Linked DNA regions of Chitinophaga caseinilytica. The protein of the gene in region 2 binds, or shares a complex with, the protein of the main gene of each other region. Links are inferred from orthologs where the notes say so. Each region holds a gene or a part of one and is shown on either strand. Other genes may lie near its edges.

The links. The genes of interacting proteins can lie anywhere in the genome.
Region 1: the proteins of secY (region 2) and secA are in contact, whole or in part, in a crystal structure (PDB 3DIN), measured with the Thermotoga maritima proteins. The link is inferred for Chitinophaga caseinilytica from one-to-one orthologs. Residues at the interface, in WP_004081795.1 of Thermotoga maritima: Glu108, Gly109, Glu110, Glu111, Ala236, Glu237, Arg238, Arg239, Ile240, Thr241, Ile242, Gln243, Tyr244, Ala245, Arg246, Arg247, Val248, Thr249, Gly250, Arg251, Arg252, Val253, Tyr254, Gly256, Ala257, Ser258, Thr259, Tyr260, Leu261, Pro262; in WP_004082002.1 of Thermotoga maritima: Glu261, Ala262, Arg263, Lys300, Ala301, Arg302, Thr303, Ile304, Ile305, Leu323, Tyr324, Asp325, Pro326, Val329, Ser330, Tyr333, Ile336, Lys340, Phe345, Val349, Glu363, Phe364, Tyr374, Ser375, Gly376, Gly377, Glu393, Ile395, Thr482, Ser483.

The regions. Positions count from the first base shown.
Region 1 is NZ_CP150096.1:1,889,544-1,894,570, forward strand. Bases 627-4,499 are described here. They hold secA (preprotein translocase subunit SecA), read right to left. Parts: upstream 4,175-4,499; coding sequence 827-4,174; downstream 627-826. Other genes in these bases: deoC (deoxyribose-phosphate aldolase), read right to left, coding at 627-737; WJU22_RS08125 (hypothetical protein), read right to left, coding at 4,238-4,499. Also shown: WJU22_RS08110 (SPOR domain-containing protein), read right to left, coding at 1-35; more of deoC, read right to left, coding at 75-626; more of WJU22_RS08125, read right to left, coding at 4,500-4,600; WJU22_RS08130 (MFS transporter), read left to right, coding at 4,630-5,027. UniProt on the Escherichia coli protein: Required for protein export, interacts with the SecYEG preprotein conducting channel.
Region 2 is NZ_CP150096.1:6,341,381-6,344,581, reverse strand. What follows is about bases 83-2,997. They hold secY (preprotein translocase subunit SecY), read left to right. Parts: upstream 83-825; coding sequence 826-2,169; downstream 2,170-2,997. Other genes in these bases: map (type I methionyl aminopeptidase), read left to right, coding at 2,274-2,997; rplO (50S ribosomal protein L15), read left to right, coding at 300-746; rpmD (50S ribosomal protein L30), read left to right, coding at 83-202. In the rest of the region: more of rpmD, read left to right, coding at 17-82; more of map, read left to right, coding at 2,998-3,080. UniProt on the Escherichia coli protein: The central subunit of the protein translocation channel SecYEG. Consists of two halves formed by TMs 1-5 and 6-10.

The sequences.
Region 1 (5,027 bases), 4.5 Mb from region 2 along the record:
AGCAATAGCAACAGGCAGCCTGTTCTTAACATCATATATTTGGTTCGTTTGATGGCAAAATGGTTTTTCGGTCCCTATTGCAGGGCGGCCGCTTCTTTCATGATCGCTACACCGGCGCTCGTCCCGATCCGGGTAGCGCCTGCGGCGATCAGTTCCTTGGCGAAAGCAAAGGTACGAATCCCTCCCGAAGCCTTGATCTGAATATTGGCGGGGAGGTTTTTCCGCATGAGGGCCACTGCTTCCACGGAAGCACCCTTCTCGGCGTAGCCGGTACTGGTTTTCACGAAATCGACCCCGTACCGCCCATATAGCTCGCAGCATCGCACGATCTCTTCCTCCAATAATATGCCACTTTCGATGATCACCTTGATCTTGCGCTGTTTGTTCCGGATGATGGGCATGATGGTAGCGATTTCCTTTTCCAGGAATGCCCAGTCGCCCCCGCGCACCGCGATGAGGTTGGCGACCATGTCCAGCTCGTCTGCCCCGTCGATGATAGCGAGCACGGATTCGGCTACTTTGGCCTCTATGGCGGAATAGCCGAAGGGGAAACCGATGACGGTGGCGATGGCGGTGGTGGTGCCGCCGAGGAAGGTTTTGGCCGTGCTTACGAAAGGAGGCGGCACGCACACGGCGGCGAAGTCGTATTCCACGGCTTCCATGCTGAGGCGTTTTACGTCGTCGAGCGTAGTAACGGGTTTGAGGACGGTATGGTCGATGTACCGGTTAATGTTCATTTTCTGAAGGGTGTTTTCCAAAAATAAAAAAACGGAGTTACGCAGGATGGTCCCGGGTAACTCCGTTGGTTATTTTACGCAGCGGGTATTTATTGTTCTTTCCCGTGACAGTTTTTGAATTTCTTGCCGCTACCGCAGGGGCAGGGATCGTTCCGGCCTACTTTGGGGCCTACGCGAACGGGTTCCTGTTTGGGCTCGTCCATGGCGGGCGCGTAATCTTCGCGGCGGGCGGAGGCGGAGCCTTGCTGTTGCTGCGGAGCGTTGTGGCCATTGGAAGCTTCCGGGTCCTGGTGGGAGGCGCGCATGTGGCTCATGTCGGTTTTTTCTTCATGGCCTTCGGTGATCTGCGCTTCTTCTTCGGCCTGCTGACCGGGGATGCCGGCTTTGCAGAGGAAGGAAACGATCTCTTTGGAGTTTTCGGCGCTCATCTGTTTGAACAGCTCGAACGCTTCAAATTTATAGATCAGCAGCGGGTCTTTCTGTTCGTACACGGCGCTTTGAACGGACTGTTTCAGGTCGTCCATGGCGCGGAGGTGCTCTTTCCAGGCGTCGTCGATCAGGTTGAGGGTGATGGAGCGCTCGAGTGCGGAGATGGTCTCCTTGCCGTGGGTGTCCACCACCTTGCGGAGGGGCGCCAGTACGTGGAGGCCGCGGCGGCCGTCGGTGAACGGGATCGAAATGTTCTCGATATGCTGGCCCTGCTCTTCGAAGATCTTTTTGATGACGGGGTAGGTACCGGTCACCACCTCGTTGGTACGGCGGTGGTAATTGGCAACCGCTTCACCATAGAGCTTTTCAGCGATTTCCTGCACGTTCCCTTTCTGGAATTCGTCTTCGGAAATCACGGTATCTATCGCGAAGTTCTTGATCACTTCCAGTTTGAACGCTTCGAAGTCGCCGGTGGCGCGATGCGTGTTTACCAGGTTATCCGCTACTTCGTAGAAGGCATTGTCGATATCGATGGCGAGGCGCTCGCCGAACAGGGCGTGGTTGCGTTTGGAATAAATTACCGTACGCTGCTTGTTCATCACGTCGTCGTACTCGAGCAGGCGCTTACGGATGCCGAAGTTGTTCTCTTCCACTTTCTTCTGGGCGCGTTCGATGGAGCGGGTGATCATGCTGTGCTGGATCACTTCGCCTTCCTTGTAACCCATACGGTCCATGAGCGCGGCGATACGGTCGGAGCCGAACATGCGCATCAGGTCGTCTTCCAGCGATACGAAGAACTGGGAAGTACCGGGGTCGCCCTGGCGACCGGCACGGCCGCGCAACTGGCGGTCTACACGGCGGCTTTCGTGGCGTTCGGTACCGATGATGGCGAGACCGCCGGCATCTTTCACGCCGGGCCCCAGCTTGATGTCCGTACCACGGCCGGCCATGTTGGTGGCGATGGTCACGGCGCCGGGCATACCTGCTTCGGCCACGATCTGGGCTTCACGGGCGTGCTGTTTGGCGTTCAGTACGTTGTGGGGGATTTTTTCGAAGGTGAGCATTTTACCGAGGAGCTCAGACACCTCTACCGAGGTAGTACCTACCAGTACGGGGCGGCCCGCTTCTTTCAGTTTCTTGATCTCTTCGATCACGGCGCGGTATTTATCGCGCTTGGTTTTATATACGAGGTCTTCCGCGTCTTTACGGGTGATCGGCAGGTTGGTGGGGATGGTTACCACGTCCAGCTTGTAGATTTCCCAGAACTCGCCGGCTTCGGTAGTGGCCGTACCGGTCATACCACCGAGTTTGTGGTACATACGGAAGTAGTTCTGCAGGGTAATGGTGGCGAACGTTTGGGTGGCGGCTTCCACTTTCACGTTTTCCTTGGCTTCGATCGCCTGATGCAGGCCATCGGAGTAACGGCGGCCATCGAGGATACGGCCGGTTTGCTCGTCCACGATTTTCACTTTCCCGTCCATCACCACGTATTCCACGTCTTTTTCGAAGAGGGTGTACGCTTTGAGGAGCTGCTGCACGGAGTGGATGCGTTCCGATTTCACGGCGAAGTCCTGGAGGAGCTGGTCTTTCCGGGCCATTTTATCTTCGGCGGTCAGGTCCATTTTTTCCAGTTCCGCGATTTCGGAGCCAACGTCCGGCATTACGAAAAACGCGGGGTCTTCGCCGGCGCCGGTGATGAGGGCGATACCTTTATCGGTGAGGTCTACGCTGTTGTTCTTTTCGTCGATATGGAACAGGAGGCCTTCGTCTACCTTGGGCATTTCGCGCTGCTGGTCGGCGATGTAATAGTTCTCCGCTTTCTGCTGGAGCACTTTCATGCCGGGTTCGCTGAGGTATTTGATGAGGGCGCTGTTCTTGGGGAGGCCGCGATGGGCGCGCATGAGCGCGAGGCCGCCCGTTTTCGGGTCGTCTTTCCCTTCGGCGATGAGCTTCTTGGCTTCGAGGAGGCTGGAGGTCACGATCTTGCGCTGCTCTTCCACCAGCCGCTGGATGCGGGGCTTCAGGGTGTGGAACTCCTGCTCGTCGCCACGGGGGATAGGGCCGGAGATGATGAGCGGGGTACGCGCATCGTCGATCAAAACACTGTCCACCTCATCCACCATCGCGAAGTGGTGCTTGCGCTGCACCATTTCTTCGGGGCTGTGCACCATGTTATCGCGCAGGTAATCGAAGCCGAATTCGTTGTTGGTACCGTAGGTAATGTCTGCCTGGTAAGCGTTGCGGCGCTCGAAGGAGTTGGGCTGGTGCTTGTCGATGCAATCCACGGTGATGCCGAGGAATTCGAACAGGGGGCCGTTCCATTCGGAGTCACGACGTGCGAGGTAATCGTTCACCGTTACCACGTGCACGCCTTCGCCGGTGAGGGCGTTGAGGTAAGCGGGGAGCGTGGAAACGAGGGTTTTACCTTCACCCGTCGCCATTTCGGAAATTTTACCCTGGTGCAATACCATACCGCCGATCAGCTGTACGTCGTAATGCACCATGTTCCAGGTTACTTCCGTACCGCCCGCGATCCAGGTGTTCTTCCAGGCCACTTTGTCACCTTCGATGGTCACATAGTCGCGCAGAACGGCGAGGTTGCGGTCCATATCGGTAGCGGTGGCGGTGATAACGGGATTTTCCTTGAGCCTGCGGGCCGATTCCTTCACGACTGCAAATGCTTCGGGAAGGAGCTGGTTGAGGACTTCTTCTATTTTCTTGTTACGATCTTTCTGGAGCTTGTCGATCTCACGGTAGATGAGATCTTTGGTGTTCACGTCCTCTTCGGACTCTGCGGAAGTTTTCTTCTCTGCGATCTCCCGGTCTATTTCGGCCAGGTGATCCTTGATACGGGAACGGAAAACCTGCGTTTTGCCACGCAGTTCGTCGATAGGCAGGGATGACAGTTTTTCATACTCCTCGTTGATCTGCTTCACCATGGGAAGGATCAGCCTGATGTCTCGCTCAGACTTGTTTCCTCCGAAAAGCTTTGTTAAAAAACCTAGCATGTTAAAATTTTCGATGTCTAAAAGAATAAAGGAACCTGGTTGCGGGGGAAATATAGTCAAATATTAAGCCCGGATGCCAGGTTGTGACAAGGTGGCAGGAGCAGGCCTGCGGACCAAGGCTGGTAAAATTAGGAATTTTTGGGGGATGACCCTATCAAATCCCGGAAAAATTAAGCCTGCCGCGGTATTTCTGCCGTTTGGAAGGAGAAAATGCAGGATTTCTGCGGACGGGAAACGCCCCCGCCCCCGGAAGCCCTTTTTACAGCCCCGTTCCCCATCCCCGACTTCCTTAAAAAAAATAATTAGTGTTGGATAGACACTATCCCACAAAAAATGAGCACATTCGTGTCCGGCATTTTCCGCTTTTTCATCACAAAAAGTAAAAAATGTGGAAATACTTTTTATAAATTTAAAGGTTTTAATCACCGTATTAGATTTTTACAAACAACACGTCTATGAAGCAGATACAGCCTAAGAGTCTTTTCGTTGCCAGCTGCCTGGCCCTGCTTGTCACTTCCTTATCCTTCGGGATTCGCGCCGGCATCCTCGGACAGCTGGGCGTGCAATTCCATCTGAACGCCCAGGAATTATCCATCATCGCCGGTACTGCTTTTTGGGGTTTCCCGCTCGCCGTTGTGCTGGGCGGTTTCATCGTAGATGCCATCGGCATGAAACGCCTGCTCATCGCGGCATTCGTGCTGCATTTGCTCGGCATCGTCCTCACCATCGCCACACCTTATTTCAGCTCCGGTTTCTGGCCGCTGTTCATCTCCACCCTGTTCATCGGTATGGCGAACGGTACGGTGGAAGCAGCCTGCAACCCGCTCGTAGCCACTATCTTCCCCGATAATAA
Region 2 (3,201 bases):
AATATATCAAAGTAAAATGGCAAAGATCAAGATCACCCAGGTAAAGAGCGGAATCGACCGTCCTGAACGTCAGAAGCTGACGCTGAAGGCGCTCGGTCTGAAAAAGATGAACAATACCGTTGAGGTGGAAGCTACTCCCCAGATCCTGGGCATGGTTCGCACCGTTCACCACCTGGTGAAAGTGGAACAAGTGAATGCATAATGTAAAATTTTCATTTTTACATTTGGCTTTCTGTTTTTTTGAATTATCATTGTAAAAGCGAGCGGTTGATTTCCGCGCAAGTAAAACAATTACACAAATGAGCTTACATCAACTCCGTCCTGCACAAGGCGCAGTACATAAAGAAAAACGCCTGGGTCGCGGTGAGGCCTCCGGTAAAGGTGGTACCTCTACGAAAGGTAACAAAGGTGCCCAATCCAACACCGGCTACTCCAGCAAACGTGGTCACGAAGGTGGCCAGATGCCGATCCAGCGCCGTCTGCCCAAACGTGGTTTCCATCCGATCAGCCGTGTAGACTACAAAGTCTTCAACATTGGTCAGCTGGACACTATCGTTGAAAAATACGGTATCCAGGAATTCAGCCTCGAGAACCTCTACATGAACGGCCTCATCAGCAAAACCGACCAGGTGAAAGTGCTGGGCCACGGTGAACTGAAGAGCAAAGTAACGCTGAAAGTGAACGCGATCAGCGAGAAAGCCAAAGCAGCCATCGAAGCAGCTGGTGGTTCTGTGGAACTGGTTTAAGAAATTACGATAGAGAAGGCGCCTACGGAGTAGTGCGTCTTTTCGAATTTTACACGCGTTATTAAACTCTTATCTTCCTGTGAAGAAATTTATCGAAACCATAAAGAACATCTGGAGTATCGAGGACCTGCGTAAACGCATCCTCACAACGCTGCTCCTGGTACTGGTATACCGTGTTGGTTCCTATATCACCCTTCCCGGTCTCGATCCCAACGAGCTGGCCAAATTCTCCGAGACTTCCCAGCAAGGTATCCTGGGGCTGTTCAACATGTTTGCCGGTGGGTCTTTCTCCCGCGCATCCATTTTCGCCCTCGGCATCATGCCCTATATCTCGGCGTCTATCGCCATTCAGCTCCTCACGATCGCCGTTCCCTATTTCCAGAAATTACAGAAAGAAGGTGACAGCGGCCGGAAAAAGATCAACCAATACACCCGCCTGCTCACTGTTATCGTGACGGCTTTCCAGGCCAGTGCCTACGTTGCGTACCTCAGAACGCAATCCGGTGCGGCGCTCATCCCCGCATACGGCGGCTTCATGTTCTGGCTTTCCACCACCGTGGTGCTGACCGCCGGAACGCTGTTCGTTATGTGGCTGGGTGAAAAAATCACGGATAAGGGCATTGGTAACGGTACCTCCATCATCATCATGATGGGCATTCTCGCCCGCCTCCCCGAATCCCTCCTGCAGGAATTCTCCCTGAAAACAACAGGCGCCGGCGGCGGTCTCCTCATCTTCCTCGTGGAAATTGCCATGTTCATCGTGATCACCATCGGGCTCATCCTGCTGGTTCAGGGAACACGCAAAATCCCGGTGAATTACGCCAAGCGAATCGTAGGTAATAAACAATACGGTGGCGTTCGCCAGTTCATTCCCCTCAAAGTGAATGCTGCAGGCGTTATGCCCATCATCTTCGCCCAGGCCATCATGTTCATTCCGGCCACGGCGATCGGTTTCGCCACCCAGAGCGAAGGCGCGTCCGGCTTCATCCGTATCTTCAGCGATCACACCAACCCCTGGTACAATGTGATCTATGCCGTACTGGTGATCGTCTTCACGTTCTTCTACACCGCGCTCATTTTCAACCCCACCCAAATGGCGGACGAAATGAAACGCAACAACGGGTTCATCCCCGGTGTGAAACCCGGTAAAGCTACTGCCGACTACATCGGCGCAGTTATGGACCGCATCACCCTCCCGGGCTCGGTGTTCCTGGCGCTCGTAGGCGTACTGCCCGGTATCGCTGCCGCACTCAACGTGAACAGCCAGTTCGCTACCTTCTTCGGTGGTACCTCGCTGCTGATCATGGTCGGTGTAATCCTCGATACCCTGCAGCAGATCGAAAGCCAGCTGCTCATGCGTCACTATGACGGTCTCATGAGCTCCGGCCGCATCAAAGGCAGAACTTCACCCGCCAACGCGTAACCGCAACAGGCTAATATATTGGCAGCCATCCTGAACTAATAAGCAGGATGGCTGTTTTGTTTACGGCAAGGCCGTCTCGGCATTTTTAGTTAATTTTGCATGTTATGATTCATTATAAGACAAAAGAAGAAATTGAGCTGATGCGTGAAAGTGCCCAGCTGGTAAGCGCCACCCTCGCTGAGGTGGCCCGCCGGCTGAAGCCTGGCATGAGCACGCTGGACGTCGACGCCATCGCGGAGCAATTCATCCGCGACCATGGTGCGGTGCCCTCCTTCAAAAATTATAAAGGGTTTCCCAATACCTGCTGCATTTCCGTGAACGAAGCGGTCGTGCATGGCATTCCCAATGCATATGTGATCAAGGAGGGCGACCTCGTTTCGGTAGACGTGGGGGTGTTCAAGAACGGATTCCATGGCGACAGTGCCTATACCTTCGCGATAGGGGAGGTTCCGGCGCACGTACGGAAGCTGATGACCGCTACGAAGGTGGCGCTCAACAAGGGCATCGAAAAGGCCGTTGTGGGCAACCGGGTGGGCGATATTGCCTATGCCATCCAGGATTACCTGGAGAAGGAGCGGGGATATGGCGTGGTACGTGAGCTGGTAGGCCACGGATTGGGACGTAACCTCCATGAAGACCCCCAGGTGCCGAATTATGGCCGCAGGGGCAGCGGTGCCGTGCTGAAGGATGGATTGGTGATCGCGATCGAGCCGATGGTGAATCTGGGTACCCGGGACGTGGAATACCTGGAAGATGGTTGGACGGTTGTGACGAGAGACCGGAAGGTGTCGGTACACTACGAACATACGGTTTCGGTGCAGAAAGGGAAGGCCGACGTGCTGTCCACTTTTGTGGAAATTGAAGCGGCTGAGCAGCAAAACCCGGTGTTGGCGGGGGCGGTGGCGCAATAAAATGCTCCATGCCAATAAGTATTCCTATATACATATCATCTTGTTTAGTAGATAGTTACAGAATTATTCACAACAAGTGGGGGGACTTTATCCACAATCCGGATATTTAAAAATATTATTT